Regions from separate parts of the Bradyrhizobium sp. 41S5 genome, predicted to be linked through region 4. Evidence: riboswitches for the same ligand, from Rfam matches in the RefSeq annotation. Region 4 holds a riboswitch; each other region holds the start of a gene.
What was found. A riboswitch is a leader RNA that binds a small molecule or an ion and turns the genes downstream of it on or off. The one in region 4 is predicted to bind cobalamin.
Positions count from the first base shown of each region.

Region 1: it holds a riboswitch for cobalamin, as region 4 does, so the genes downstream of both, HAP47_RS05610 (TonB-dependent receptor) here and HAP47_RS07340 (ribonucleoside-diphosphate reductase subunit alpha) in region 4, are expected to answer to the same signal.
Region 2: it holds a riboswitch for cobalamin, as region 4 does, so the genes downstream of both, HAP47_RS27295 (DUF1636 family protein) here and HAP47_RS07340 (ribonucleoside-diphosphate reductase subunit alpha) in region 4, are expected to answer to the same signal.
Region 3: it holds a riboswitch for cobalamin, as region 4 does, so the genes downstream of both, HAP47_RS35170 (5-methyltetrahydropteroyltriglutamate--homocysteine S-methyltransferase) here and HAP47_RS07340 (ribonucleoside-diphosphate reductase subunit alpha) in region 4, are expected to answer to the same signal.

Region 1 is NZ_CP083721.1:1,180,801-1,188,583, forward strand. Features, by position in the region: gene HAP47_RS05590 (ABC transporter ATP-binding protein/permease) at 1-583, shown strand, start outside; gene HAP47_RS05595 (hypothetical protein) at 736-1,128, shown strand; gene HAP47_RS05600 (amidohydrolase family protein) at 1,281-2,771, shown strand; gene HAP47_RS05605 (CobW family GTP-binding protein) at 2,773-3,702, shown strand; cobalamin riboswitch at 3,932-4,127, shown strand; gene HAP47_RS05610 (TonB-dependent receptor) at 4,234-6,474, shown strand; gene HAP47_RS05615 (PepSY domain-containing protein) at 6,477-7,783, shown strand, end outside.
Region 2 is NZ_CP083721.1:5,611,038-5,618,820, reverse strand. Features, by position in the region: gene cobD (threonine-phosphate decarboxylase CobD) at 1-52, shown strand, start outside; gene HAP47_RS27305 (cobyric acid synthase) at 57-1,505, opposite strand; gene cobO (cob(I)yrinic acid a,c-diamide adenosyltransferase) at 1,517-2,170, opposite strand; cobalamin riboswitch at 2,207-2,422, shown strand; gene HAP47_RS27295 (DUF1636 family protein) at 2,516-2,890, shown strand; gene cobW (cobalamin biosynthesis protein CobW) at 2,887-3,921, shown strand; gene cobN (cobaltochelatase subunit CobN) at 3,921-7,169, shown strand; gene cobG (precorrin-3B synthase) at 7,166-7,783, shown strand, end outside.
Region 3 is NZ_CP083721.1:7,312,169-7,319,951, reverse strand. Features, by position in the region: gene tnpA (IS66-like element accessory protein TnpA) at 1-261, opposite strand, end outside; gene HAP47_RS35175 (IS110 family transposase) at 652-1,761, opposite strand; gene HAP47_RS41795 (hypothetical protein) at 1,838-2,002, opposite strand; partial or broken gene HAP47_RS35170 (5-methyltetrahydropteroyltriglutamate--homocysteine S-methyltransferase) at 2,066-2,745, opposite strand; cobalamin riboswitch at 2,847-3,043, opposite strand; partial or broken gene HAP47_RS41965 (helix-turn-helix domain-containing protein) at 3,943-4,134, shown strand; partial or broken gene HAP47_RS35160 (reverse transcriptase domain-containing protein) at 4,139-4,306, shown strand; gene HAP47_RS35155 (group II intron maturase-specific domain-containing protein) at 4,451-4,753, shown strand; partial or broken gene HAP47_RS35150 (IS630 family transposase) at 4,833-5,327, shown strand; gene HAP47_RS35145 (IS30 family transposase) at 5,350-6,339, shown strand; partial or broken gene HAP47_RS35140 (IS66 family transposase) at 6,347-6,712, shown strand; gene istB (IS21-like element helper ATPase IstB) at 6,715-7,578, opposite strand; partial or broken gene istA (IS21 family transposase) at 7,487-7,783, opposite strand, start outside.
Region 4 is NZ_CP083721.1:1,570,849-1,578,631, forward strand. Features, by position in the region: gene HAP47_RS07315 (MmgE/PrpD family protein) at 1-486, opposite strand, end outside; gene HAP47_RS07320 (acyl-CoA thioesterase) at 483-908, opposite strand; gene HAP47_RS07325 (short-chain fatty acyl-CoA regulator family protein) at 1,043-2,467, shown strand; gene HAP47_RS07330 (DUF6925 family protein) at 2,653-3,672, opposite strand; gene HAP47_RS07335 (hypothetical protein) at 3,821-4,345, shown strand; cobalamin riboswitch at 4,570-4,786, shown strand; gene HAP47_RS07340 (ribonucleoside-diphosphate reductase subunit alpha) at 4,907-7,783, shown strand, end outside.

The sequences.
Region 1 (7,783 bases), 390 kb from region 4:
GCTGCGCTTCTACGATCCGAAATCGGGCACCATCTCGCTCGACGGAGTGCCGATCCGGCAGGCCGATCCGGCCGACGTGCGCGCGCGGATCGCGCTGGTGCCGCAGGATTCCGTGGTGTTCGCCGCGAGCGCCCGCGACAACATCCGGTTCGGCCGGCCCGACGCCACCGACGCCGAGATCGAGCGCGCCGCCGATCTCGCCCATGCCACCGAATTCCTGCGCCGGCTGCCCGACGGCTTCGACGCCCAGCTCGGCGAGCGCGGCGTGACGCTGTCCGGCGGCCAGCGCCAGCGCATCGCGATCGCGCGCGCGATCCTGCGCGATGCGCCGCTGCTGCTGCTCGACGAGGCGACCTCGGCGCTCGACGCCGAGAGCGAGACGCTGGTGCAGACCGCGCTGGAGGAATTGATGCGCCATCGCACCACGCTTGTGATCGCGCATCGCCTGGCGACCGTGCTGTCCTGCGACCGCATCCTGGTGATGGACCAGGGCAGGATCGTCGAGCAGGGCACCCACGCCGAGCTGGTCGCCGCGGGCGGCCTCTATGCGCGGCTGGCGCGACTGCAGTTCGAGGGAATTTGAGCGAATTGGGACCCTGTGCGCTTCGCCTATGCGATTCCTATGCGATCGAGCGCGCGCTCCCCTCGAAAACCTATTCCCGCGCAAGGATAGTCGCGCCGCGCCTGACTTCCCTCGACGGCCGAAGGAGCGTCGGCGCGCGGGGTGTTCGACTGATGCGCGAGGACGCGACCAAACCAGAGAGCAGGCTGCTCTGTGCCTGGCAGCTTGCAGTGCTGCGCTTCGCAGTGACGCTCGACGACGACGATCGGATGCAGGCGCTCGGTTTGGCCGGCGAGGTCGACCGGCTGGGCGGCGCGGCCGATGACGCCTTCCACTTCTTCCGTCGGACGACCGCGGAGCTGTGCGCGGCGATCTCCGGTCGGGGCGCGGATCAAGATGCCGTCATCCGGCGATTCCTGGCACAAATCGACAATGTCAGGCTCAAGCGCGCGGTCGAAGCGGCGATCGCCAGGGACCGCACGCCGCCGAAACTCGTGGCGAGCCGCATGAAACCCGGCAACGATCTCTGGCGGGGGCTGCCGTCACGGCGTGCAACCGGAACGTAACAAGGGGCTCTCTGCAATCGCCGTCACGGCGCGGCGGATATTCCGCCACAGCATGTCGCCACAGCCCTGGCCGGGTTGCTGCGATGAGCGCGATGCGCTTCTCTGTGCTCGAAAGAGATCGGTCGGTGTCGGACAATGCGGGGAGTGGCGAGATGGGTGGTTTGGTGATCAGCGGCGGCCGGGTGGTGGATCCGGCCAGCGGGATGGATGCGATCGGCGACGTCGCCGTCGTCGACGGCAAGATCGCCGCGGTCGGCACCGGCCTCGGCGGCGCCGAGCGGCAGATCGACGCCACCGGCCTTGTGGTGGCGCCCGGCTTCATCGACCTGCACGCGCATGGCCAGACCATTCCGGCAGATCGCATGCAGGCATTCGACGGGGTGACGACATCGCTCGATCTCGAGGCCGGCGTGTTGCCGGTGGCATCCTGGTACGAGCGCCAGGCCGAGAAGGGGCGGGTGCTGAACTACGGCGCCGCCGCCAACTGGGCGTTCGCGCGGATCGGCGCGATGACCGGCTCGAATTCGGAAAGCTCGCTGGAATCATTCGGTGCAGCGATGCGCGATCGCCGCTGGATCGAGAACGTGGCGACCGAGGACGAGGTCGGCGGCATCCTCGCGCGCCTTGCCACCGGACTGAATGAGGGCGGCATCGGCATCGGTATTCTCAACGCCTATGCGCCGGGCGCCGGCGTGCAGGAACTGACCGCGGTGTGCCAGCTCGCCGCTGATCATGCGGTGCCGACCTTTACCCACGTCGCTTACATGTCCCGCATCGATCCCGAGAGCGCGGCCGAGGCCTATATCCGCCTGATCGGCTATGCCGGCGCAACCGGCGCGCACATGCACATCTGCCATTTCAACTCGTCGAGCAAGACGGACATCGAGCGCTGTGTTGCGCTGATCGCCAAGGCGCAGGCGCAGGGCCTGCCGATCACGGTAGAGGCCTATCCCTACGGCACCGGCTCGACCGTGCTGGCGGCGACCTTCTTCAGCGATCCCAAATTCGAGGAGCGCAACGGCCTCGGCTATGATTCGGTGCAGCGCGTGACCGACGGTCACCGCTTCGGCAGCCGCGAGGAACTGCTGGCGGCGCAGGCCGCGGAACCCTCGACGCTGGTGCTGTGGCATGTGCTCGATATCGAGAACAACGCGCATCATCGCGATCTGCTCGACATGGCGGTGCTGTATCCGGGCGGTGCGATCGCGTCCGACGCGATGCCGTGGACGCTATCGGACGGCCGCCCCTACACCGGCGACGCCTGGCCGCTGCCCGACGATGCCACCTCGCATCCGCGTTCGGCCGGCTGCTTCACCCGCTTCATCCGCGAATGGGTGCGCGAGCGCCGGAAGGTGTCGCTGCTCGAGGGCATCCGCAAATGCGCGCTGATCCCGGCCGAGATTCTGTCGGCGAGCACGCCGGCGATGCACGCCAAGGGCAGGTTGCAGGTCGGCGCCGACGCTGACGTCGTGGTGTTCGACTTCGAGACGCTCAGCGACCGCGCGACCTTCTCCGCGATGAACCGCCCGGCGGAAGGTGTGCGGCATCTCGTGGTCAGCGGCCAGCCGCTGATCAATGATGGCGTCCTCGACGTCGCGGCACGGCCCGGCCGGCCGGTGCGCCGGCCCGTCGCTGGGGGTTGACGTGCCGGTCCCGATCCTGCTGGTCGCGGGTTTTCTCGGGGCGGGCAAGACCACGGTCGTCAACCATCTGCTGGCGCATGCGCAAGGCCGCCGCATCGCCGCCGTGGTCAACGATTTCGGCGCGATCAATATCGACGCGGAACTGATCGCGGGCGCCAGCGACGGCGTGGTCAGCCTGAGCAATGGCTGCATCTGCTGCACGCTGGAGGGCGATCTGCTGCGCACCCTCGCAACCTTGCTGCGGCGTGATCCGCGTCCCGAACTCATCGTGATTGAGACCAGCGGGATTGCCGATCCCGCCGACATCGTGCGCAACCTGATGGATCCGGTGATCTGGAAGGAGGCGCCGCTCGAGACCGTGCTGTGCGTGGTCGACGCGACGCAGCCTTCGGCGATGCTGAACGATGTGCTGCTGCGTTCGCAACTACGGGCAGCGGATGTGGTGGCGCTGAGCAAGGTCGACTTGGCCGATGCAGCCGCGTGCGCCGCGATCCGCGACGCGGTACGGGCAGCGCGTCCGGCGGCCGTGGTCGTTGATGCCTTGCATGGCGAGGTGCCTGCAGCGCTGCTGTTTCCCGCGGACCTCGATCAGTTGCCGGCGCCGCGCGAGGCCGCGCCGCGACGGCCGGTATCGGACCGGTTCGAGACGCTGAGCTGGACCTCGGAGCGGCCGGTGCGGTTGCCGCGCTTGCAGCAGGCGATCGGCAGACTGGCGCCGAAGCTGGCGCGGGCGAAGGGATTGTTCGAGACGGTCGAGCAGCCCGGACGGCTGACGGTGTTTCAACTCGCCGGCGGACGCGCGACACTGGCTGCCGGCGGCGTGCCGGCACCCGGTGTGCCACGCACGCGAATCGTGTTCATCGCCGAGATGGGCGCTCTGTCGCGGGCCGAGATCGATGAGGTGATGCAGGGATGTGTCGGAGCAGGGTGATGCGAATTAGGTATTCCGTCATCCTGAGGAGCCGCGAAGCGGCGTCTCGAAGGATCGACGGCCACCAGCGTGGCCGTGCATCCTTCGAGGCTCGCTCCGCTCGCACCTCAGGATGACGGAATAGAGAATCCTCGCGTCGGCCGGCGCTGTCGCCGCGTCATCGCAGCAGCATCATCCCGCAACGCATGAGTGCGACAATCGCATCGAATTGACAGCCCATCCCGCACCACCTATCGTTTCTGTCGACGGTTCCCTTCGGGGATCAAAAGGGAATGCGGTGCGAGGGTAACCCCAATGCCGCAGCTGTCCCCGCAACTGTAAACGGCGAGCCTTTCGTCAATTTGCCACTGGGCCACTCCGCCCGGGAAGGCGTCGACAGGCGATGACCCGTGAGCCAGGAGACCTGCCGTCAGTCGTGGTCACACGCGAGCATATCGGGCGGGGGCGTCCTGGTGGGATCGGAGCACTGCCTTTGGGGCAATGCGCCAGTCCGCGTTCGCGGTGACGTGCCACGTTACCGCGAGTCCTTTCATGTCTCCGTCCTCTCCCGCTGCGCGCCGTTGGCGCCTCGGTCTCGTTTGCTCCCTGTCATCGCTGCTGCTGCCGGCTGAAGGTTCGGCACAAACATCTCCACCCACGACGCTCGATCCGATCGAGGTCGCACCCTCGACATCCACAAAGCCCAACCCCGCGGCGCGAAGCCGCAACTCGGCGACGTCGTCGCGGCCGCGCGCTGCGGCGTCAGGTGCATCGGGATCGGCATCGCCGACGCTCAACGCCACCACGCAGGGAGGTGCAGGCAGTCGTCTCAACCTGACGCCGCTGCAGACGCCGGCCAGCGTCGAGATCATCACGGCGCAAACCATCGCCGAACGCGGCCAGCACAATGTGCTCGATGCCGTCACCCAGAACGCGGCCGGGTTCATCGCAACGCCGGCGCCCGGCAATGGCGGCCTGTCGTTCAGCACCCGCGGCTTTGCCGGCAGCAACTCGGTGATGACGCTGTACGACGGCACGCGCTTCTATATCGGCTCCGGCACCCTGACATTCCCCTACGACACCTGGTCGACGCAACGCATCGAGGTGCTGCGCGGCCCGGCCTCGGTGCTGTACGGCGAAGGCGCGATCGGCGGCGTCGTCAACGTCGTTCCGAAGAAGCCGCAGGGCACGCCCTATAATGAGGCCGAGGTCTCGCTCGACAGCAACATGACGCGGCGGCTGTCGGTCGACAGCACTGGTCCGATCAATCCCAATGTGTCCTACCGCATCAACGCCACCGGCAACATGTCGGACGGCTGGGTCGATCGCGACAAGACCTCGAATGCAGTGGTCTCCGCCGCCGTGCGCGTGCAGGCATCGGACAATCTCGCCTTTACGCTCTCTGAAGCTTACGGCGACCGCAGCCCGTCGCGCTATTTCGGCACGCCGCTGATCAACGGCACGATCCAGGACGCGCTGCGCTTCAAGAACTACAACGCATTGGACGGCGCGATCCGCTATCAGGACGGCTGGACCCAGTTCAAGACCGAGTGGGACGTCGCCGACGGCATCAAGATCAACAACACGCTGTATTATCTGACCAGCGAGCGGCACTGGCGCGATATCGAAAACTACACCTGGAACCCGAAGACCCAGCTGATCGACCGCTCCAGCTACATCGAGATCTTCCACGACCAGAAGCAGCTCGGCAACCGGATGGATACGACCTTCAGCGGTCACGTCCTCGGGCTCGCGAACCAGTTCGTCGCCGGGTTCGACGTCAACCGGATCGACTTCACCCACACCAACAATTCGCCCTATGGCGGCGCGTCGTCGGTCAATCCTTACGTGTTCGATCCCGGATCGTTCTTCGCGACGACCACGGCGACGACGCCTGGCTTCAACGCGATCGTCAATCAATACGCGCTGTTCGCCGAAGATCGCCTGTCGCTGACCGATCAATTGTCGCTCGTCACCGGCGTCCGGTACGATCGTCCCGAGGTCGATCGCACGGACTACAAGACGCCGGCGAACAATTTTGAGACCACGCTGTCGGGCACCAGCAGGCGAACCGGGTTGGTGTACGAGCCGATCAAGAACCTCGCGTTCTACGGCCAGTATGCGGTCGGCGTCGATCCGGTCAGCAACTTGATCTCGCTGTCGACCTCACAGAAAACCTTCCAACTCGCGACCGGCAAGCAGACCGAAATCGGCGTCAAGCAGTCGTTCTGGGGCGGCCGCGGCGAGTGGACGCTGGCGGGGTACGAGATCGTCAAGACCGGCCTGACCATTCCCGATCCCAGCAATCCAACTGCCGGCCTGGCACTGCAGATCGGCCAACAATCATCCCGCGGGGTCGAAGGATCGATCGGGCTCGCGCTGAACGACGGCTGGCGCGTCGACGCCAATCTTGCGCTGCTGCGTGCCCGATACGACAACAACAGCCAGGTGGTCGGCGGCAAGGTCGTCAGCTACAACGGCAATGTCCCGGTCAACGTTCCGCAGCAGGTCTCGAACGTCTGGCTGACCTGGGACTTCGCGCCGAACTGGTCGGTCTATGGCGGCGTCCAGATCGTCGGCGCGATGTACTCCGATCTCGCCAACACCCAGCTGCGGCCGGGCTACAATGTGGTCAATGGCGGTATCAGGTGGAAGCCGGATGATCGCACCACGGTCGCGTTCCGCGTCTACAATCTATTCGACAAGGTCTACGCGGTGACCTCGAACGGGACGGGGCAGTGGCTGCTCGGTATGCCGCGCACCGCCGAATTGTCCGTCAACGTGAAGTTCTGACCATGCGCAACGCTCTGATCCGGCGAGCGCGTCGATGGCTTTATGTCGTCCATCGCTGGATCGGCATTGCGACGTGTCTCTTCTTCGCGATGTGGTTCATCTCCGGCCTCGTCATGATGTACGTGGCGTTTCCGCGTCTCACCGACAGCGAACGCCTGTCCGCGCTCCCCGTCATTCTCTGGAGCAAGGTGCAGGTCGCTCCTGATCGCGCCATGGCGATCGCGGGCGCGGAGCAGTATCCGCGCGATCTACGGCTCTCGATGATGGACGACGTTCCGGTCTATCGCGTAACTGGATGGAAGGGAGGCGCCGTCACCATCTCGGCGATCGACGGCAGCGTGATCGACGGAATCACGCCGGACCAGGCGCTTGCCATTGCGCGGCATCACCCGCGGGCCGCGCAGCCGCAACTGCTCGATACCGTGACGCGCGATCAATGGTCGGTCACCGCACGCTTCGATCCGTTGCGGCCGCTCTATTTGATCGGTCTCGGCGACGCTGACGGCACCGAGCTCTATGTCTCCTCGCGCAACGGCGAGATCGCGCTCGACACCACGCGACGCGAGCGCATCTGGAACTGGCTCGGCTCGATCCCGCACTGGATCTATCCGACCGTGTTGCGCAAGGATGGTCCGCTGTGGCGGGACGTGGTGCTGTGGATCTCTGGTGTGTGTCTGGTGGTCGCTGTCACCGGTTTCTGGATCGGCATTCTCCGCCTGCGGCTGACGCGCCGTTACGCCAGCGGTGCCGTCTCGCCCTATCGCGGCTGGATGGCCTGGCATCACATCGGAGGTCTCGTCGGCGGCATCTTCATCTTCACCTGGATGTTCAGCGGCTGGCTGTCGCTCAATCCCGGCGGCGCGTTCTCCGGCCGCGGCGTTATGCGCGCGATCGCGGCCGTATACAGCGGTCACGACACACCCGATATCGTTGCGGGCTTCCGGGCCGCACCATCCGCGCAGGCCGTGGAAGCGCGCTACGTCTGGATCGGCGGCCGCCCCCTGGTGATGCTCGACGACAGCAATGGCCGTCGAAGCCTTGCCGATCCCGTGACCGGCGCGCCCGTGGTGCTCTCGCGCGATGAGATCATCGCAGCCGCCCGGCGCGCAATGCCCGGAGCAGCGCTGATATCGGTGCGACAACTCGACGAGCCGGACGCCTATTGGTACACGCTGCACCATGAGCGTGAGCTTCCGGTGCTGCGGATCGTCTTCGATGATCCGGCGCACACTTGGCTGCACATCTCTCCGTTCAGCGCCGAGATCCTCGATCGCAGCGACGACAGCCGCCGGTCCTACCGCTGGTTGTT
Region 2 (7,783 bases), 4.0 Mb from region 4:
GCCGGGCAGCGAGGCCGAATGGTCCCGCCTTTCTGCCGCGTTGTCGTGTTGATGGTTTAGCGCGCCAGCGCGAGCAGGCCCTCGACATCGAGATGGGCCTCGATGTGCTCGGCAAGTGCGTCGAGCGCGCTCTCGACCCTGGCGCCATATGGCTGATCCGCCGCCGGGATATCGAGCCGCGCAAGAAACGCCTTGCGAAATCCGTCCGAGGCGAACAGGCCGTGCAGATAGCTGCCGTGAACGCGCCCGCCACGCGACATGGCACCTTCCGGCGAGCCGTCAAGCCTTGAAAAGGGCCGCGCGCGATCCGGGCCATCAGTGCGTCCGATGTGAATTTCGTAGGCGCTGATCGGCTGACCCGTCGCAACATGCACGGCGCTGACACGCGTCAGCGTCTTCTGTTCGGTCATGGTGGTGGTGACATCGAGCAGCCCGAGGCCGCGCGTTTCGCCGGCGAGTCCCTCGATCCCATCAGGGTCGGCGACGCTCTGCCCAAGCATCTGGTATCCGCCGCACAGCCCAAGGATATGGCCGCCGCGGCGATGATGCGCCAGCAGGTCGATATCCCAGCCTTGCGCGCGCAGGAAGGCGAGGTCGCCGCGGGTCGATTTCGAGCCGGGCAGGATGACGAGCCGCGCGTCGCCCGGAATGGCTTGGCCCGGCCGCACCATCACGAGATCGACGCCGGGTTCGAGCTTGAGCGGATCGAGGTCGTCGAAATTGGCGATCCGCGACAGCGCAAGGAAGGCGATCTTGCACTGGCCGGGCTTGCGCGCCTCGCCGAGCCCGAGCGCGTCTTCGGCCGGAAGCTCGCCGGCGCGAACGAACCAGGGCAGCACGCCGAAGCCGCGCCAGGCGGTGCGGGCTTCGATCAGGCGGTAGCCGTCGTCGAACAGCGTCGGATCGCCGCGGAATTTGTTGATGACAAAACCCTGGATCATCGCGGCATCATCAGGATCGATCACCGCCTGGATGCCGACGAGTTGCGCGATGACGCCGCCGCGGTCGATATCGCCGACCAGCACCACGGGCACGTCGGCTCTGCGCGCAAAGCCCATATTGGCGATATCGGACTTGCGCAGGTTGACTTCGGCGGGGCTGCCGGCGCCTTCGACCAGAACGAGGTCGGCGCGCTGCTTCAGGCGCCCAAAGCTCTCCAGCACCGCGCCCATCAGCGACGGCTTCATGGTGGCATATTCGCGCGCGCGTGCGGTCGCGATCCGTTTGCCGTGCACGATGACCTGGGCGCCGACATCGGTTTCCGGCTTCAGCAGCACCGGGTTCATGTCGGTGTGCGGCTCGACGCCGGCAGCGAGCGCCTGCAACGCCTGCGCACGCCCGATCTCGCCGCCGTCGACGGTCACGGCGGCGTTGTTGGACATATTCTGCGGCTTGAAGGGCAGCACGCGCAGGCCGCGCCGTCTCGCGGCACGCGCGAGGCCGGCGACGACGAGCGACTTGCCCACGTCCGAGCCGGCTCCCTGGATCATCAATGCGCGCGCCATGGTGCTGACAGTCAGAACTCGACGCCCGGCTGGGCCTTGATGCCGGAGCGGAACGGATGCTTCACCAATGTCATCTCGGTGACGAGGTCGGCGATCTCGATCAGCTCCTCCTTGGCGTTGCGCCCGGTGAGCACGACATGCGTCATCGGCGGCTTCGACGTCGTCAGGAACTCGACGACATCGGCTATCGCCAGATAATCGTAACGGAGCGCGATGTTGATCTCGTCGAGCACGACCATGCGCAGGCTCGGATCCGCGATCAGCTGCTTGGCCTTTTCCCAGCCGGCCTGCGCTGCCGCGATGTCGCGGGCGCGATCCTGCGTCTCCCAGGTAAAACCTTCACCCATCGCATGGAATTGACAGAGATCGCCGAAATGCCCGGTGAGCAGGCGGCGCTCGCCGGTATCCCAGGCGCCCTTGATGAATTGCACCACGGCGCAGGGAAAGCCGTGCGCTACGCAGCGCACGATCATGCCGAAGGCGGAGGAGGATTTTCCTTTGCCGGCGCCGGTGTGAACGATGATCAGACCCTTTTCGCCGCTCTTGGTCGCCATGATCTTGTCGCGGGCGACCTTCTTTTTCGCCATTTTGGCCGCATGGCGCGCATCCAGCGAAGGGTCGGTGCCGACGTCGCCGTCGTCAGCGTCGTTTCCATCAGAAATCATCACGTTCCTTCGGCTTGACAAGTGCGAGGCCAGGACGAATGGTGACCCCGCGTTGGTTCCTGTCCTACGACAGGCGAAGAGGGAATGCGATAGGGCTCGGACCGCAAGGTTTGCCCAAAGCGCAGCCGCCCCCGCGACCGTGACCGGAGAGATGCCCAAGCCACTGATTCCCTGATGGAGTCGGGAAGGTGGGCATCACGGGAGAAATCCTACTCCGCAAGCCGGGAGACCTGCCGACGCAGTGTGTTTGAGACCGGCGGACGGGGTGTTCCGCGACGGGGAACGAACCTGTTCACGTCAGGTTCGTGTGCCTCATCGCTTCCCGCAGTCAATCCAGGAAGGGCGATGAGCGTTACACTTCATGTCTGTATCACCTGTCGCGCCGGCCAGACGGCGGCCGAAGGCGAGATCGCGCCCGGTGCGCGCCTGCATGCCGCGCTTGTTGAGGCCGGCGTGCCCGATGACGTCAATCTGGTTCCGGTCGAATGCCTGTCGGCTTGCAGCCAGGGTTGCTCGGTCGCACTCAGCGCGCCGGGGCGATGGTCCTATGTCTACGGCCGCCTGTCCGCTGACAATGCCAGGGATGTGATCGCCGGCGCCTCCGCCTATGCCGCGGCGCCTGACGGCATCGTGCCGTGGCGCAGCCGCCCGGAAATCTTTCGCAAGCAATCGCTTGCCCGCATTCCACCCATCGCCGTCGTGCCGGAGGCCGCAGAATGATGACGCTCGCCAAGGTTCCGGTCACCGTCGTGACCGGCTTTCTCGGGTCCGGCAAGACGACGCTGATCCAGCATCTGATCCGGAATGCCAACGGCAAGAAGCTCGCGGTGCTGGTGAACGAATTCGGCAGCGAAGGCGTCGACGGCGAGATCCTGAAGTCCTGCGCCGACGCCAATTGCCCGACCGAGAATATCGTCGAGCTCGCCAATGGCTGCATCTGCTGTACCGTCGCCGACGATTTCATCCCGGCGATGGAGCAATTGCTGGCGCGCCCCGTGAGGCCCGATCATATCGTGATCGAGACGTCGGGTCTCGCGTTGCCGAAGCCGTTGCTGAAGGCGTTCGACTGGCCGGAAATCCGCTCGCGGATCACGGTCGACGGCGTGATCGCGCTGGCCGATGCGGAGGCCGTTGCTGCCGGCCGCTTTGCGCCGGACCCGGCCGCCGTGGATGCGCAGCGCGCGGCAGATGAGAATCTCGACCACGAAACGCCGTTGTCCGAAGTGTTCGAGGATCAGATCGCCTGTGCCGATATCGTGCTGCTGACCAAGGCCGATCTCGCGGGTGCCGAGGGGATCAAAGCGGCCAAGGCGCTGATCGCAGCCGAGATGCCGCGCGAGGTGCCGATGTTGCCCATCGTCGATGGCGCGATCGACGCCCGCGTGATCCTCGGTCTTGAAGCGGCGGCGGAAGATGACCTCGCGTCGCGGCCGTCTCACCACGACGGTGAGGACGAACATGAGCACAACGACTTCAATTCCGTGGTGATCGACCTTCCGGAGATTTCGGACGTCGACGCGCTCATCGCGTCGATCAAGGGGCTGTCGCGCGAGCAGAACGTGCTGCGGGCCAAGGGATATATCGCGGTCGCAGGCAAGCCGATGCGGTTGCTCGTGCAATCGGTCGGCGAGCGGGTGAGGCATCAGTTCGACATGCCCTGGGGCGCGCGGGCGCGGCAGTCGAAGCTCGTCGTGATCGGCGAACACAGCGATATCGATGAAGCCGCGATCCGGGCGCGACTAGGTGTCTGATGCACGTCGTCTTCCGCGAGAGCCGCGGCCTTGAGGAGACCGCGACGCCAAGGGACCTCGGCCAGGATCCGGCCGATCTCGTGGTGCTGTCGTTTTCCGACAGCGACCTTGCCGCGTTTGCAGCCGGCTGGCGGCGGGGCCGTGCCGCGCTGCCGTCGCTGCGGCTCGCCAATCTCGCGGAGCTGCGCCATCCGCTGTCGGTCGATACCTATATCGAGCGGACCCTGTCGCATGCGCGCGGCATCCTGGTGCGGCTGATCGGCGGCGAACCCTATTGGTCATATGGCCTGGCAGTGGTGCATCGCCTGGCGAAGGAACGCGGCATCGCCCTGGTGGTGCTGCCGGCGGATGGCCGCGACGATTTGCGGCTGGATGAATTCTCGACCTTGCCGGTCTCGACGCTGCGCCGCCTGAAGGTGCTGTGCGACAAGGGCGGCCCCGTTGCCGCGCAGGCCGTGATCGCGCAACTGGCGCTGGCGTCCGGCCTTTATGCCGGGCCGGTTGTCGGTGAGATCGATCTTCCCGAGATCGGCGTCTACGACTCGCAGCGCGGTGCCGTCGCGGCGCTGCCGGCACCGGATGGCCGGCCGCTTGTGCTGGTGACTTTTTATCGCTCCTATCTGGCGGCCGGCGACACGGCGCCGGTCGATGCGCTGATCGAGGCTTTGCGCGAAAAGGGATTCGATGCCCACGGCGTGTTCGTCACCTCGTTGAAGGCGGCGGGCGTGGCCGATTGGCTGCGCGCTCAGTTCGCGCAATGCAGCCCGGCCGCCATCGTCAATGTGACCGCGTTCTCCGCGGCGGGTGACGACGGTACGACGCCGTTCGATGCCGCATCGTGCCCGGTGTTCCAGGTCGCTCTGTCGACGGCGCAGCGTGAGGATTGGGCCTTGTCGCTGCGCGGCCTGTCGCCCGGCGATCTCGCGATGCACGTGGTGCTGCCGGAGGTCGACGGCCGCCTGTTCACGGGCGTCGTGAGCTTCAAATCGCCCGGCGAGCGCGATCCCGATCTGCAATTCGCGCGTCTTGCGCATCGGCCGGATGCCGAGCGCGTCGCAGCGGTCGCCGCGCGCGTGGCAGCCTGGCACGGTCTTGCCGACAAGCCGGTGCAGGAGAAGCAGCTTGCGCTCGTGCTCTCGAACTATCCCGGCCGCCCGCACCAGATCGCGCATGCCGTCGGCCTCGATGCACTTGCCTCGATCGAGGCGTTGCTGGCCGATCTCGCGGCTGCGGGCTTTGACCTTGAGCCGGTGGGGCCGCTGGGTGACGCGCTTTTGCACCGGAAGCTGACATGGGACGTGGCCGAATATCGCGCAGCGATCTCAAGCCTTCCGCGGCAGCTCCAGGACGATCTTTCGCGCGCATGGAGCGCACCGGAGGATGATCCCGATTGCCGCGATGGCGCGTTTCATTTCGCGGCGATCCCGAGCGGCAAGTCGATCATCGCGGTTCAGCCGGAGCGCGGTGAGGTCGGTCAGCGCGATGCCGACTATCACGATCTCTCGCGCACGCCGCGCCATGCCTATGTCGCGTTCTATCTGTGGCTCAGGCAGCAGGGCATCGATGCCGTCGTTCACATGGGCGCGCATGGAACGCTGGAATGGCTGCCCGGCAAGTCGGTTGCGCTGTCATCCGCATGCTGGCCGGAAGCGCTGATCGGCGATCTGCCCGTCATCTATCCCTTCATCGTCAACGATCCCGGCGAGGCCGCGCAGGCCAAGCGCCGGGTCGGCGCCGTGACGATCGGCCACCTGCCGCCGCCGCTCGCGCCGGCCGCGGTGCCGGATGGGTTGCGCAGGCTCGAGCGTTTGCTCGATGAATATTCGACTGCGGACGGTCTCGATCCGGCGCGGCGGCAGCGGCTGATTGCCGCGATACGCGAGGAAGCACGCATCGCCGGGCTGGAGAACGATCTCGGTCTCGCGGCGTCAGCCTCCGCGGCCGAGGCCATTCCCCAGATCGATCGTTTCGTCTGCGATCTCAAGGAAAGCCAGTTCGGCGACGGCCTGCATGTGTTCGGGCAGGGCGCTTGCGGAGAGGCGGAGAGGGCAGCGCTGCGCGATGCGCTCGCCGGCCGGCGGGTTGCGCCGGGGCCGTCGGGCTCGCCCTATCGCGGGCGGAGGGACGTGCTGCCGACCGGACGCAATCTGTTTGCGGTCGATCCGCGCGCGGTGCCGACGCCGTCGGCGCATGCGCAAGGCGTCAAGCTCGCCGAGGAGCTGCTGCGCCGCCATTTGCAGGATCATGGCGACTGGCCGAAAGGCCTCGTCGTCGATCTCTGGGGATCGTCGACGATGCGCACCGCCGGCGAGGACTTTGCGATGGCGCTGCATCTCGCCGGGATCGCGCCGCGCTGGGATCATGGGTCGGGCCGGGTGTCGGGCTACGACATCATCGCGCCGGCGGAGCTCGGCCGTCCGCGCATCGACGTGACGCTGCGCGTGTCGGGGCTGTTCCGCGACGTCTTCTCGGGGCTTGCGCAGTTGTTCGAAGCTGCGACCGAGGCGCTGTCCGAACGCAGCGAGGAGAGCGACGAGAATCCTTACCGGCAGCGCGTCTCGCGCGTGTTCGGGCCTCGTCCCGGACACTATGGCGCCGGCATCGCGTCCGTCCCGGACGTCTTCACGGAGGAGGCGCGCGACGCGGCTGGTGAAGCCTGGCTGTCGGCATCGTCCTGGGCCGTTGCATCTGATGGCGAGATCAGGCCTGACCGCGCCGGCATCGAGGCACGGCTCGCCTCTGCCGACAGCTTCGTCCACACCCAGGACTTGCCGGAGACCGATTTGCTGCTGGCGGCGGACTATGCCGCGCATGAGGCCGGCATCGCCGCCGCGGCGCGGCGGCTCGGCGCAAAGGTCCCGTCGCTCTATCACCTCGATGCGACGCGGCCGGATCAGCCGCATGCGCGGTCGTTGACCGAGGAGATCTCGCGGGTGGTGCGGGCGCGCGCCGCCAATCCCGCGTGGATCGCTGGCATGATGCGCCACGGTTTTCGTGGCGCTGCCGAAATATCGGCGACCCTGGAGCACATGGCGGCGTTCGCGCATCTCGCCGGCGTAGTGCCGCCGCACCTCTTCGACCTCTACTACGACGCGACGCTCGGCAATGACGACGTTCGCGCCTTCATGGTGCGCGAGAATCCGGCGGCGCTGGCTGCGATTGAAACCTGCTTCACTCGGCTGCACGAGGCGTCGCTCTGGCAGACGCGGCGCAATTCGATCGCGGCGGCGCTGCAGGTGGCCTCATGAGCGCGGTCGCGATCAAGGGCTGGTGTCCGGGCGCGCTGCGGCCGATGCTATCAGGCGATGGCCTCGTGGTGCGCATCCGTCCGCGCGGCGGGCGGCTCGATGCAGTGCAGGCGACGGCGATAGCCGATCTGGCTGCACAATACGGCAACGGCCTGATCGATCTGACCAGCCGCGCCAATCTCCAGATCCGCGGCGTCAGCGATGAGGGTTATCCCGCCTTGATCGATGGGCTCGCCGAGCTCGGGTTGCTGGACACAGATTCGGATACCGAGGCGCAGCGCAACGTTCTGGTGACGCCGTTCTGGACCGCCGATGACGACACGCCTTCGCTCGCGGCCGAGCTTGAGCGGGCGCTCGCCAGCGCGTCGCTCGGTCTTCCGACCAAGTTCGGCTTCGCAATCGATGACGGCAGCGAGCGGGTGCTGGCCGGCGCGTCTGCGGATATCAGGATCGAGCGCGATCGCAATGGCGGACTGCTGGTGCGTGCCGATGGCGCACGGTACGGTCGCTCTGTCTCGCGCGGAGAGGCGGTGGATATCGGGCTCGCGATAGCCGAATGGTTTGTCGCCTCCGGCGGAGCCAAGGGTGAAAAGCGGCGGATGGCGGCCCATCTG
Region 3 (7,783 bases), 2.7 Mb from region 4:
CCGGTCAACAGCGGGCGCCGGCACCGCGGCATCCACCACCGCCGGCACAAACTGTACTTCTTCTATTGCGGAATGACCGCCTGCTGCTTCTCGCAACTGACGTCGCCAGCCAAACAACTGCTGCGGTGACAATCCATGCCGTCGGGCTACCGAACAGACCGAGTCGCCGCTCGCCACGATCTCCGCAACGATCCGCGCCTTGTCCCCATCGCTCCACTTCCGCCGACGGCCGGCTCCGGTGAAGACTTCAAGCCGCCGCACCGGCTCCGTGATAGCACTATGCTCTGTGTCCATTCTAAGCCTAACGGTCCAAACCGAACCGCAGACTCGCAGATCACCCCGTCATCCGGAAGGTGGCCGCTGAACAGCGCTCTGATGTCCGCTGTCAAGGATTAGAACGCAGAGCACCGCCCCGATCGTCGTCGATCGGCTATTCATAGAGATGGTCGTGCATAGGTGGAGGCGGAACCGAAGGACGTCGGTGATCAAGCTCTGATGCGCGGGTTGGCTACCGCATTCCCGATTGTGCGTCCGAGGTCTGCTCCTATCTTACTGCGGGCGTCGGCGCTCTTGCCGGCCACAAAGCGTCTGACGGGCATTCCCTCTGCCGTGGTCCCGCCTCCGCCCATGCACGATGATAAGGGCGCTCGATCAGGCTGTCTGCACTTGCCTGGCAACCGCCCACATGAACCCCACCAGTTCACGGGCGATAGCGGTGCAGACCACCGTCGTTCGTTTGCCGCGCGCCGCCAGCTTCCGGTACCGGGCCGTCAAGCGGCTCTGCGCCTTCCAAGCAATCTCTCGCACTGCTGGCGACGTCTGTTCGAGCCGGTATAGTTTTGTCTTGCCGATCTTCGGCGGGTGTCGATATGTCCAGGCGCTTTCGACCAACATGTGGCGAACACGGCCGTTGCCGGCCTTGGTGATGCCGCCACGTCTGACAGCCTCTCCCGTCGATCGCTCGCTTGGCACCAGACCGAGGTAACCCATAAGTTGACGTGGGCCCTCAAAACGGCTCACGTCACCGACCTCGGTTGCGAATGTCACTGCGACGACCAGATCGACGCCGCGCAATGTTTGAAGCGCCCGCACGAGCGGCTCCAGAGACCAGGTCGAGACGAACTCTTCGATCGTGCGCTCGAGCCGGTCGACCCGGTCCCTGGCGACGCGAACTGCTTCGACCATTTCTTGTAGCGCGATCTGATGTGCGGGGTGGTCGAACTGTTGTTCCTGGAGCCAACGCAAATAGCGCATCGTCCAGCCCTTTTTGCGGGGATAGGTGCGGCCATGCTTGAGCATGAAGGCGCTCACCTGCTGCCGGTGGATGCGCAGCGTCTCAACCGCTGCCGATCGAGCGCGAACGAGGTCGCGCATCGCTTCGTGACCTTCATCGGGAACCCATACCGCCGTCAGCTCGCCGGCGCGTAGCAGCCGCGCGAGAGAAACGGCGTCCCGGCGGTTCGTCTTCACACGATCACCCGGCTTCCTTGGGATCAGCGACGGCGCCACCACCGTGCATTGGTGGCCGAGCGACCGGATCAGGCGATAAAGACCATAGCCAGTCGGGCCGGCTTCGTAACAGAAGTGGACGCGGTCAAACCGGTTGGCGATCCGCCCTAAGACGCGGCGCATGTTGGTGGCCGAAGCATCAACCTCGCCGAAGAACCGAACCTCCCCCTCCCGGCCTGCATCCGCAATCGCGACGGCATTTCTCAGCTTGGCCACATCGATTCCGACGAATGCTTCCCTATAATCTGCCACGGCTCGTCCTCCTGTGATGAGGATCGGCTCGGTTCGCCCGAGCAACCCTCGGACGCGCAGTGTAGGGCGAGCCACCTCATCGGTAGAGGCGGACATACGGTCTTACGGTCAACATCGCCTTCATCGGCCTTTTGGTTAGCGACTGCGCATAGCGCCACCAGTCCACCGTGATCGGCTTCGGCCGCGAGACATCTCCAAACAGGATCGGCGGCCGGACACAGCGCGAGCCATAGGATTGCACCCAACCGTTTTTGGTAAATGCGAAGCCGGAGAGTTGCTCGCCGAAGCATCAAGATCATGGTTGCAGGCAAGGTTCGTCGAATTGACCCCAATTTGCCCCGCGTTTGGCCAATTCCTTCAAAAGCTCAATATAGACCGGTATCAGGTCATCTAGCAGTGACAGTGGCTGGAACGCAGGATCGGCACTCTTGCCAAGCTTCAAGAATGTAACCGGCCCGATCAGGACAGGGCGCGTCTGAAAGCCAAGGGCCTTGGCTTCCTCGTACTCCTCGATTGGTTTGCGAGAGGATAGTCTGAAAGTCTGCCCCGGGTGAAATTCCGGGACCATGTAATGGTAGTTGGTGTCGAACCATTTGGTATCTCCTGCGCGGGTGCGCCATATCCACGCGACGGGTGACCGCAACTCCCATCCTGACCGTCGCATTGTGCCCCGCGTGCCATGGCGAAGTATGTCTTGAGCGAAATGGATCCGGCATTCGGCTCGTAGACTGCTGGGATGGCACCAACCATGACACTGGTGTCGAGCACCTGGTCGTACAGTGAGAAATCGTTCGATGGGATCACGGTGACACCGAGAGACCTCTGGCGAGCCCAATTTGCGGCACGTAGGCCAGCTGCATCCTCGAGCAACTGCTGTTCGGCGATTTTTCCGGCCCAGTAACTTTCGAGCGCAACCTTGAGCTCTCGCCTTGGACCGATGGGTGGCGTTCCGAGTGTGGCAACCGGAAGAGAGAGAAGAGACATAGCGTTAACCCCATATTGGTGGCAAAGGCCATGGCGGACGCAGGCAGAAGAAGCCGCGCGAGCGACCGTTGCTTGGCGCACCACCGGGACACCCGCCGGTGGACGAAGATAGTGGCGGGGCAGGTCTCCTGGCTCGCGGCTCAGCGCTGCTGTCCGGTCTTCCCGAAACCGTCAGGCTTCAGTGCCTTCGTTGGACAGCTCGCTACTCACAGTTGCGGGGACAGCGCCGGAATTGACACCGGCTTCCCTCTTAGCTCCGGCCTAATGAGACCGGAGAACCTCGACACCTTCAATTATCGGCAAAAGGGATATTCCGTCAACCTCGCGTCATGTTGCGATCTGCTAATGTGCCTAGCGGCATGCCCGCCGTTCATACTCGATGCAGAAGTCGCTCTACAATCACGGACATCGGATGACATCCCGAATGTCCCTCCGCGTGGGCAGCGACAAATCCGAATACGCCGCCTTTGCACCGAGGACCACTTGGTCGAACAGACGGCTTTCATGCAAGCTGGCCCCGGTTCATCAAGCACGGCGCGCTGCGCTGCCTTCTCCAAGCAATCAACGATCCACCGAATAAGATAGCATACGCGGCGCGAGGTGGTTCTGTGATGCCAGCCATTTCTGGTAGGCGTCACTCGGACACTTTTTGGCGATACTGCCCAGGCAAGCATATCAACCAAACCAAGGAGACCGGCTCGCAATGAAAATGGCTGTTTGGAGTGCCCTCGGTGTCTTTGCTGTTGCCGTCTCGGCGGTCGGCCTGTTCGGGTTGATGGTAAGACCGCTCTTGAGTAACACCGCTCGACAGTTTCTCTCGAAACTATTGATCGGCTCAAGCCGAGGCTAGCACGGCTCGGCGCCTCTACCTGCTTGCGGAGGACAGGACTTGCGTCGAGGCCGCATCTTCCGGTCGATTGAAGAGCACGATATGCGTCGGCCGACACGAGCGATCGCGCATGCCAGCGAGTGAATGCTACCATCTTGCCCGCCTGCTTAAAGCGTGCACTTCGGCGGCGTCTGTTCCAAACGCCCGGCGCTGATGGGCGGTTTCGTATCGTTGTGGGCCCTTGAGTGCCAAGCACATCTGCCTGGCGCTGCAACTAGAGCATTTCATTGCTTAACTGAATCGGAGGGGATTCCGGTTTTTGGCGGTTTATGATTCAAGATGCTGACTGGATTGGAGGCCAGCATCGCATGACCCGACCTCTTTCCCTGGATCTTCGCGAGCGTGTGGTGGCGTCGGTTTTAGCGGGCGAGAGCTGCCGATCTGTGGCGGAACGGTTTGGTGTTGCGCTCTCGTCGGTTGTGAAGTGGTCACAGCGGCAGCGGGCGACCGGCTCGGTTGCGCTTGGCAACATCGGCGGTCACCGCAAGCCCGTGCTTGATCTGGATGGCGGGGACACATCCCGACCTCCCTTGGTGTCGGTATGCCGACGACGGACTGGTGCACTGCCGGACCGAGCAAGAAGCAGAGGCCATTAGGGCGGAGCTTCAAGCGAGGTTGGAGGTGTGCGGACTTCAGATGCACCCGACAAAGACGCAGATCGTCTATTGCATGGACAACAGGCGTCGGCGAACGTATCAGAGGGTCAAGTTTGACTTTCTCGGATATCAGTTCAGGCCGCGGCAGGTGGCAACGTCACAGCGGAAGGAATTCTTTTGTGGATACACCCCGGCGGTCAGTCCGACAGCTTTGAAGACCATGCGAGCAACGATCCGAAGCTTGCACATTCCCCGGCAAACGCCGGGGACGCTGGCTGAGATTGCCCAACAGATCAATCCGCTCCTCCGGGGGTGGATAGGTTATTATGGTCGGTTCAGCCGTTCAGCGCTGTTCTCTCTGGTCGACTACGTCAATCAGAAGCTGAAGGCGTGGACCATGCGAAAGTACAAGCGCTTCCGGCTCCACAAAACCGGTGCTTCGCTGTTCTTGCGAAAGCTGGCTCGGAATAACGCGGAGCTGTTCGTACACTGGCAGTTCTTCGGAACGACCACGTTCACCTGACGGGAGCGGTGTGAACCGAGAGGTTCACGCACCGTTCTGCGAGAGGCCGGGGGTGAAAATCCCCCGGCCTACTCACCCTTGGATCAAGACCAACATGGCCCCTTTGCGGGGCTGGGGCCCCATGGGCGCACGCCTGCGCGGCTTCGCCCCGCACGGTCACTGGCGATACCCTCACATTCCTCGGCGCGCTCCGCCATGACCAACTCACGGCACCCTGCGTCTTCGGCGGCCCGGTCAACGGCGAATGCTTCTGCGCTTATGTGAAGCACCTTCTCCTGCCAACCCTGCGCGAAGGCGACATCGTCATTCTCGACAACCTCGGAAGCCACAAGTCGAAAGCTGTCAGGCAGATGATCCAGGCTGCTGGCGCCAGGCTCTGGTACCTGCCGCCATACTCGCCCGACCTCAACCCGATCGAACAGGCCTTCTCCAAGATCAAACACTGGATGCGGCAGGCTCAGAGGCGCACCGTCGAAGACACTTGGCGCCAAATCGGTCACCTCGTTCAGGACATCCAGCCTCGCGAATGCCAAACTACTTCGCAAACGCCGGTTATGCTTCAGTCAAAATGTGAAACGCTCTAGGGTGTTGTGGCGATGGGACAATGTTATGGCCAGCTCAGCCTTGAAGAGCGCGTTGAGATTTACCGCCTGCCTGCAGGCGGTAAATCTCAAAACGATATTGCGTCTGCGCTTGACCGCGCGACGTCGACGATAAGTCGGGAGCTGGAGCGCAACTCGCGGCCTACCAAGGTCTGGAGGGGCGGTTACGAACCTGTCCGGGCTCAACAATTGGCCGAACGTCGGCGACGGCAGGATGGCCGCTTCAAGCTGGCGCGCCAGCCGGCCCTGCGGGACTGCGTCGGCAAAAGCCTTGCGATGGGACATTCGCCGGAGCAGATCGCTGGTCGACTGGCGCGAGAGCATGGTCGCGTCATGATCAGCCACGAGTCAATCTATCGTTTCATCTATCATCGTACGGCCCAGAAGGATTACTGGCACCGCCTGCTGCCGTGCCATAAACTCAGACGAGGGCGCCGGCGACGCCCAGGCGGCAGCCCTGCCAGCTTCATTAAACAACGGCGCTCGATCGATGAACGACCCTCCGAGGTCGAAGGCCGCGGGACGCCGGGTCATTGGGAAGCCGACTTCATGCTGTTCGCGCGATATGGCCAAGGATTGCTGGTTCTCCACGGGCGACAAGCCCGCTTCAGCATCGTGCTGCATCCACGCGATCGGAAAGCTGTCCTCACCCCTCGGACCATCGCCCGTCAACTTGGCAAGCTTCCACAGGCGATCCGTAAAACCATCAGCTTCGACAACGGAACCGAGTTCGCCGAGCATCACAGGCTTCACAACGCCCTCGGCGTCCAAACCTTCTTCTGCGATCCCCATAGTCCCTGGCAAAAAGGCGGCGTGGAAAACTCCATCGGGCGCTTACGACGCTCTCTACCACGCAAAACCGACCTCAGGTACATTACGGCAGCCGCCCTCAGGCGGCTCGATACCCCACGCAAATGCCTGGACTTCAAGACACCCGCCGAGGCATTCTCCAAACTCAAATCAATCGTTGCACTTCAAACGTGACTCCATCCCCGCGCCCATTGCCAGCGAGGCGCTCAAGCATATCGCCGAGTTCTACGCCATCGAAAGGGACATCCGTGGCCGCGGCGCCGAGGAGCGCCGTCTCGTTCGGCAGCAGACAATCCGGGCGCTGGCGGAAGCCTTCGAGCGATGGCTCCGCGCAAAGCTCGCGTTGATCAGCCAAAAGGGCAAGTTGGCCGACGCCATCCGCTATGCGCTCACACGCTGGGATGGCCTGACGCGCTTCATCGATGATGGCCGTATCGAGCTTGACAACAACGTCGTCGAGCGCTCGATCCGTCCGATCACGCTGAATCGGAAAAATGCGCTGTTCGCAGGCTCCGACGGCGGCGCCGAGCACTGGGCCGCCATCGCCTGTCAATCGGCTTGCAAATTTGACCCCTCATCGGCGTCCAATTTTGACCCCTTTGCGCGGCGGGGTTTGCTGGTAGCGCTCGTCTCGTCGGAGCTGGCCGGGATAGCGGAGGCGAGACGAGCGCGGGTGGCGTGATCATCGTCTCTGCTTTTGAACCGCCAGCTATCGTTGCCGGTCTCGACGATGTCGCAGTGATGGGTCAATCGGTCGAGCAGCGCGGTGGTCATCTTGGCGTCGCCGAACACGCTCGGCCATTCGCCGAAGGCGAGATTGGTGGTTACGATGACGGACGCGCGCTCATAGAGCCGGCTGACGAGGTGGAAGAGAAGCTGGCCACCGGACTGGGGGAAGGGCAAATAGCCGAGCTCATCCAGCACGATGAAGTCCATCCGGGTCAGATGCTCGGCGAGCCGTCCTTGCCGTCCGTTGCGGGTCTCGGTCTCGAGGCGATTGACGAGGTCGACTACGTTGAAGAAGCGGCCGCGGGCACCGGATCGGATGCAGCTTCTGGCGATGGCAATGGCCAGGTGGGTCTTGCCTGTGCCGGTGCCACCAACCAGCACGACGTTGCGTTGTTGGGCGATGAAGCCGCCGCCAGCGAGATCATTGACGAGCGTCTGATTGATCGGCGTGCCGTCGAACTGGAAGTCCGCGATGTCCTTGGCGAGCGGCAGCTTGGCGATGGTGAGCTGGTATTTGATCGACCTGGCTTGCTTCTCGTTGATCTCGGCGTTGAGCAGGTCGCCGACAATGCGCTGAGGCTCGTGCTGGCGCTTAACGGCAGTTGCCATGATCTCGTCGAAGGCAGCCTTCATGCCGTAGAGCTTGAGTTCGCCCATGAGGTCGAAGATTTGGGTTCGTTCCATCAGATGGTCCTCCGGAGGTTGTCGTAGCGGGCACAATCGGCGATCGGTGCATGACGGAGCGTCAGTGCGGCCGGCGTCATGATGTTGGCCGGTGGGGCAGGTTCACGTTGACGGGCCAGGATATTGAGCACGACATCGGCGGAATGGACGCTGTGACTGAGCGCTTCGGCACAGGCCGCCTCCACCGCAGGCAGACCGTCGGTCA
Region 4 (7,783 bases):
GTGCAGGCAGATGCCCTTCACCAGATCGACTTGGATCTCATAGGCAGCCGCCAATCCGCGCAGCAGGTCCTCGCCGGAAGCGCCGCAGTGCTGCCCGACCGCGAGCACTGGCGGGATATTGTCGCCGGGGTGCGAGTAGTCGGCAGCCAAAAACGTGTCGTGGAAATCCAGTTCGCGGACAGCAACGCCGTTGGCCCACGCCGCCCATTCCGGTGAATAAGTCTGGTCGCTCGGCAGGCCGAAGATGGTCGCGCCGGGATGCCGTGGATGCGCCTCCGCCTGAGCGCGGGCGCTGACGACCGGGTGCCGCGCGATCGAAGCGGCCGCGACCGCGGCGTTGTCGATGATGCGGTTACCGATCATGTCGACGACAGGCTCTTCGATCCGGACCGGATCGGATGCGACGGACGCGATCTTCCACGCCAGTTGATCGGCTCGGTCGAGATGTTCGGCGGACTTGTAGGTACGGACCTTGTGATGCTTCACGAAACGGTTTTCTCTGACGTGTGGTGGCATATCGGTTCGATGGCGGCCGGCCGCCCGTCGGCGTCCACGGCGACCATCTCGAACGTTCCTCGAATGACGGATTGACGCTGCCCGCTCATCAGGTTCTCGCGCACCATCTCGACCGCGACCGTCATCGAACTTCTGCCGACGCGGTCGACGCGGGCAATCAGTTCGATCAATTCGCCGACCCGGATCGGCTCGTGGAATTCAATCTTGTCGGATGTAGCCATGACGACGTTCCGGCGCGCACGACGGGTGGCGGCGACGAAGGCGGCCTTGCCCATCAGGCTCAGCGCGTTGCCGCCGAACAGCGTGCCATAGTGATTGGCGAGGTCGGGAAACACGATTTCGACAAATCGAGTTTCACCGAAGGGGCTGGTCTTCGCAGCATGTGCCTGCATGGGACAATCCAAAGGGCTTGCTATTCGGTGGCGACTTCGCAATATCTGCAAAATCCATCGCTTGAAAATGGCTGAAAAAGCGTAGTTTTGCGTAGGTGTGCTCCTCAATTTGCAAAGTTTGCAAAGGCGCCGTGATGAAAAAGACCTTCATGGGTGTGCGGCTGAAGCGCCTCCGGGAGGAGCGCCGGCTTACCCAGGCTGCCCTCGCGGACAAGCTCGGCATCTCGCTGAGCTATCTGAACCAGATGGAGAATAATCAGCGGCCGTTGACGCTTCCGGTCTTGCTCGCGCTGAACTCGGCCTTCGGTCTCGATCTACAGATGTTTGCCGAAGGCGACGAGGCGCGGTTGATGTCCGACCTCAAGGAAGTGCTGTCCGATCCATCACTCGGTGAGACCATAGCCACCGCCGAGGTGCGAGAAATAGCGCTTAACATGCCGGCCGTGGGGCGCGTTCTGGTCGGGCTGCATCGCAGGTCACGACAGGGGGTCGAGCAGGCTGCTGCACTGGCGGCGCGCCTTGGACAAGACCGCCAAGGGGATGCAGCCATGTTGCCCTCGACGGCATTCGAGGAGGTCCGCGACTTCTTCTACGCCAATCACAACTACATCGCCGAACTGGACGAGGCCGCCGAGCAGATTGCTCTCAAGATCAACCTCAAGGCGGGGCAAGCGGCATTGGCGCTCGCTTCCTACCTCGGAAGCGACTTTGGCGTACGTATCGTGATCGACGGCGTGGATGATATCGCTGCGGGAACGCAGAGGTGGTTCGACGCCCAGACGAAGACGCTTCATCTGTCTCGCCGCCTGCGGCCGGGACAACAGGCGTTCCAGTTAGGCACGCAGATTGCCATGTTGTCGTTCGATCGCGAACTTCAGGCACTGGTCGACAAGGCCGGCCTGATCAGCAAGGAAGCGCGGGGTCTTGCCCGCATCGGCCTCGCCAACTATTTCGCCGGCGCCTTGGTGCTCCCTTATGCGCTATTCCTCGAACAGGCGGAGCAAAGGCGTTATGACGTTGAACTTCTGACGCAACAATTCGATGTCGGCTTTGAGACGATCTGCCACCGGTTGAGCACGTTGCAGCGTCCCAACGCGCGCGGCGTTCCGTTTTTCTTCATTCGGGTCGATCGCGCCGGCAATATCTCAAAACGTCAGTCTGCGACCGATTTCCACTTTTCCCGCGTGGGCGGAACGTGCCCGCTCTGGAACGTGTACGAGGCATTCGCCAATCCCGGAAGGATACTCACGCAGCTCGCGCGAATGCCGGACGAACGAACGTATCTCTGGATCGCGCGAACCGTGTCGCATGGCCGTGGCGGTTATCTGGCCCCCGCGAAAACATTTGCCGTCGCTCTGGGATGCGACATCCGTCATGCGGGAAGCGTCGTCTATTCGCAGGGGCTCGACTTGACCGATCCCTCGGTGCCGACGCCGATCGGGATGGGCTGCAAGGTTTGCGAACGTCCGGAATGCGCGCAGCGGGCTTTCCCGCCAATCGGCCGCGCGCTTCAGATCGACGAGACGCGCTCCCGCTTCGCCCCGTATGCGACGTCATGAACCGCGGTTTTATTTGGACGTGATACCGGGTGCGTCGCTGGCCGATGTCGTCTTGTCTCTTGAGAGAAGATTGCGAGGGCCGCTCGCAATGTTTGACCCCATTGCCTGTATGGGCTCATGTGAGTCTAACAACAAACCATCGATGGTGGTTGGGTCCGTATTGAGTCGCCCCGAGCTTGCACGCCTCAATGGGTTTGATGATATCTCTCACCATGTTCATCATCCTCGCGTGGCTCCGCACGATCGTGTGTTTGAAGCCATCTCGCTAACGACAATCCCTTATGTCCCTGGGATTTGAGTTGCCGCAGTGAGACGCGGATTGCTGTGCGGCCCTCGCGGCTCCGAGGCGTGGCAATCGATTGAGGCCCCAGATCTTCTTCGATGGCGGCCAAGACGCGCTTCTTCAGATTGTGAACCTCGGGAGATCCCCATTTCCTGTGCAGCTTCTGGAAAGCTTCGTGATGGGCGATCGCGAAAGGAATTGCCGTTCCGAAAGCATCCTTAGCAGGGTGCGCGGGATAAAGGTGCGCGCATGGTATCCAGCCTTCTGGCACGGGTTCAGTTGCAGGATGCGTGCGGCGGCTCTTCAGAAGCTTTGGTAGGACGTGGGTGTGCGGTCCGTCTGGGCTCTTTTCGGTCTCGGCCGGGATGGGCTGGTACACTTCGACCCGGCCGATGCGACTGATGAAGACGCGATGCGGGTTGATCGAAAATATCACGCTGATTGCCGGATTTCCGACCTCAAATAGGGGGCGGCCGGTATACTCGCGCAGTCGTTCAACAGCTTTCAGGTCGGCGACCCGTATGCAGAGATCAGCCTGAAGCGCCTTGAGGCCGAGATCAAATAGAACGCCTCGTCGGTCGTCTACTCGCAGAGCGTCCTTATCGGTGCCAAGCTCAGTCAAAGTGGTCCGGCGGTTCATCACGCAATCGGCCTCGCGAAGACACAGCGAAACCCGATGGCTCCAGGAATCTTTGGTTATGCTTTCCGAAGCGAACGGACGAATTCCGCCGCGAAGTTTGATTTCAATGCCGCCGCGAGCTGTGAAGACGCGAACAGCTTCGCCAGCTATCGTCAAGTTTCCCGTCTCATCAACATCCCGAGAGAATTCTGCAATGCCGCCGAAAGTCCCGACACTCCATTGTGTAGTGGGATTCTGGAGTTGCTCGATGATGAGTAGCTTCACCGGGTCGATCGCAGTCATGAGGTCTCGCTACGCGAGGAAGCGATGTCCGCTAGTGACAGGTTTGATATCAAATGAGCCAAGAGTTTGCTAATTCCGTAGATGGGACCAGATTAGACCGCGATCTTATACCCGGGGTTGACAATGGGATGTCGTTTGGATCAGCACGATGATTGTCTCACCAATTAAAAGTCGATTTCTGGAAGTGAAGCGAGAAGGTACTGTTGTGACATTCCGTTTCGAGCCGCAAGCTGACTTAACCATCGGCTCGCATCAAAGGTTCAAGCAATCTATCCGGCTTGTCAAAACACAGCTGAAATGCGTTGCCGATCAGGTTCAAACACAAGGCGGCTGCGTGACGGCCCGGTCCCTGAATGCGGACATAGTCGAGATTACCAATCTTGTCTCGGAAATCGATGCAAGGCTCGGCCAGCTTCGCGACGAGAAGGTCCCGATCAAGATGCTGGAGGAAGTTCTCGGAGTGACACCGCGGGAGCGCCAGCGGTGGACAAAGGATGGTCGGCTCCCCGCAAAGGGAAACGCTTTCATCCAGCGCGGACAAACTATTCGGCTATGGACATACTCGCCGGACGTGGTCGCGCGATTGCTGAAGCACCCTGAAATAATCGATGGCTGGCGTAAGGCTGATCTCGCTAAGGCCGCTGGCACGACCGCATCGTCTGAGCAGATCTGATTGATGGGAGTGTTGGGTCGGCTTTAGGTCGCAAACGTCTCTTTGAGTCGCTGACAGAATCGGTGCAGTCTCGTCATGTCTTCTCCCCTCACGTTCCGGAGGGACACGGGAGTTCAAATGCCCCCCGATGTGGATAACGGGGCCAATTTGTCTCGAGAGGGTCTTGCGAAGCGATTTTTTGAGTAAAGGCATTAACCGCCCATTGACACTTCGCGGCGAATATCACCACATATAGATGTCATGGTTCCATTGGATCGCAAGATTTGGTGGCTAAGAGGGAAGTCGGTGAATCGCACATGCTGCGAGATTCCGGCGCTGCCCCCGCAACTGTAAGCAGTGAGTCACGCCCGATTTAAGTCACTGATGCGCCGTGCGCATTGGGAAGACAGGGCGTGGCGACGACCTGCGAGCCAGGAGACCTGCCGTGACATCAGAACGTCCACGGGCGGGGTGTCCGGCGGTTGCTCGTTTGCCATGCCCGGCGTTCGCCGGCCATGCGATCTGGCGCCTGTCGCAAATCCAGCCCCCATAACAACTGCATTTCTTCCACGGGGCCTGCCGATGTCTTTGTCTCTCGATCGCGAACTGGCGAAAGCCACTCCTGTCATTCAGTTGCGTCCAGATTCACATGCCGCACCGGAAGCGCAACTTCCGATGCAGGTGATCCGCCGCAATGGGACGGTGTCGCGCTTCGACGCCAGCAAGATTTCGGTCGCGATGACCAAGGCGTTCCTCGCCGTCGAGGGCCACACGGCGGCGGCCTCGCGCCGCGTCCATGAAGTGGTCGAGCAGTTGACGGCGGAAGTCGTCGCCGCGTTGTCGCGCCGGATGAGCGAAGGCCGCACCTTCCATATCGAGGACGTGCAGGACCAGGTCGAATTGGCGCTGATGCGCAGCGAGCACCACAAGGTCGCGCGCGCCTATGTGCTCTACCGCGACGAGCGCACCCGGCAGCGCGCGGAGCAGGACGCCGTCAAGTCCGTCAAGCCACAGGCCGGTCCGCAGCTTCAGATGACGCTCGCCAACGGCGGCAAGGTGCCGCTCGACAATGCGCGCCTCGCTCTGATCGTGAACGAGGCCTGCGCCGGCTTGGAAGGCGTGGACGCCGCCGCCGTTCTCGCCGAAACCCACCGTAATCTCTACGACGGCATCAGCCAGGATGAACTGGCGCTGGCCTCCGTGATGGCCGCCCGGACGCTGGTGGAGCAGGAGCCGAACTACGCCTATGTCAGCGCGCGGCTTTTGCTCGACAAGCTGCGTACCGAAGTGCTGTCCCATGTCGAGGGTACCCCGGCCAACGCCTCGCAGACCGACATGGCGACGCGCTACGCCGAATACTTTCCGGCCTATATCAGGACTGGCATCAAGGCCGAACTGCTCGACGGCGATCTCGCGCGCTTCGACCTGCCGCGGTTGGCGGCGGCGCTGAAGCCGGAGCGGGACCTCGCGTTCCAGTTCCTCGGCCTCCAGACGCTGTACGACCGCTATTTCCTGCACGAGCGCGGCAACCGCATCGAGCTGCCGCAGGCGTTCTTCATGCGGGTCGCGATGGGCCTTGCTGTGCGCGAGATAGACCGCGAGGCGCGAGCCATCGAGTTCTACAATCTGCTGTCCTCGTTCGACTTCATGGCCTCGACGCCGACGCTGTTCAATTCGGGCACGCTGCGGCCGCAACTTTCGTCGTGTTTCCTGACCACGGTGGCCGACGACCTCGACGGCATCTTCAAGTCGGTCAAGGACAACGCGCTGCTGGCGAAGTATTCTGGCGGCCTAGGCAACGACTGGACCCGGGTGCGCGGCCTCGGCGCCCACATCAAGGGCACCAATGGCGAGAGCCAGGGCGTGGTGCCGTTCCTGAAGGTGGCCAACGACACCGCGATTGCGGTCAACCAGGGCGGCAAGCGCAAGGGCGCGGTCTGTGCCTATCTCGAGACCTGGCACATCGACATCGAGGAATTCCTCGACCTGCGCAAGAACACCGGCGACGACCGCCGCCGCACCCACGACATGAACACCGCCAACTGGGTGCCCGACCTGTTCATGCAGCGGGTCGCAGCCGACGGCGAATGGACGCTGTTTTCGCCGGACGAGACGCCCGACCTGCACGACCTCTACGGCAAGCCGTTCGCCGAACGCTATGCCTTCTACGAATCCAAGGCGGCGAGGGGCGAGATCCGAGTGTCCAAGCAGGTCCGCGCCACCGACCTCTGGCGCAAGATGCTGACCATGCTGTTCGAGACCGGCCATCCCTGGATCACGTTCAAGGACCCCTGCAACCTGCGTTCGCCGCAGCGCCATGCGGGTGTGATCCACTCGTCGAATCTCTGCACCGAGATCACGCTCAACACCTCTGATGACGAGACCGCGGTCTGCAACCTCGGTTCGATCAACCTCCTCAACCACATCAAGGATGGGTCGCTCGACGAAATCCGGCTGAAGAACACGACGATGACGGCGATGCGGATGCTCGACAATGTCATCGACATCAACTTCTACACCATCCCCGAGGCGCGCCGTTCCAACCTGCGTCACCGTCCGGTCGGCCTCGGCCTGATGGGTTTCCAGGATGCACTGCAAGCAATGCGGATCGCCATCGCGTCCGATGCGGCGGTGGCGTTCGCCGACACCAGCATGGAAGCGATCTCGTACTACGCGATTTCGGCTTCGGTGAACCTGGCTGCCGAGCGCGGCAAATATCCGTCGTTCGAGGGCTCGCTGTGGAGCCAGGGAATCCTGCCCATCGACTCGATCGAACTCTTGGCGGATGCCCGCAGCGGCCTCGATATGGATCGCTCCAGCACCCGTGACTGGGCCAGCCTGCGCGCCCGCGTCCGGACCATCGGTATGCGCAATTCCAACGTTATGGCAATCGCGCCGACGGCGACGATCTCCAACATCTGCGGCGTCGCGCAGTCGATCGAGCCCGGCTACCAGAACCTGTACGTCAAATCCAACATGTCGGGCGATTTCACCGTGGTGAACGAGTTCTTGGTCCGCGACCTCAAGGCCCGCGGCCTGTGGGACGAGGTGATGGTCAACGATCTCAAATATTTCGACGGCAGCGTCGGTTCGATCGACCGCATCCCTGATGACCTCAAGGCGCTCTATGCGACCGCGTTCGAGATCGACAGCGCCTGGCTGATCGAAGCGGCATCCCGCCGCCAGAAGTGGATCGATCAGGCGCAGTCGCTCAACCTCTACATCGCCAACCCCTCGGGCAAGAAGCTCGATGCGCTGTATCGGCTGGCGTGGACCCGCGGTCTGAAGACGACCTACTACCTGCGCTCGCGCTCGGCGACGCATGTCGAGAAGTCGACGCTGAAGGGCACCGACGGCAAGCTCAACGCCGTGACCTCGGTCTCGATGATGTCCGCCGGTTCGGCCGTCAACGTGTCCTCCGCCGTCACCGCGCCGGATCTAACTACGGTCATGGCGTGC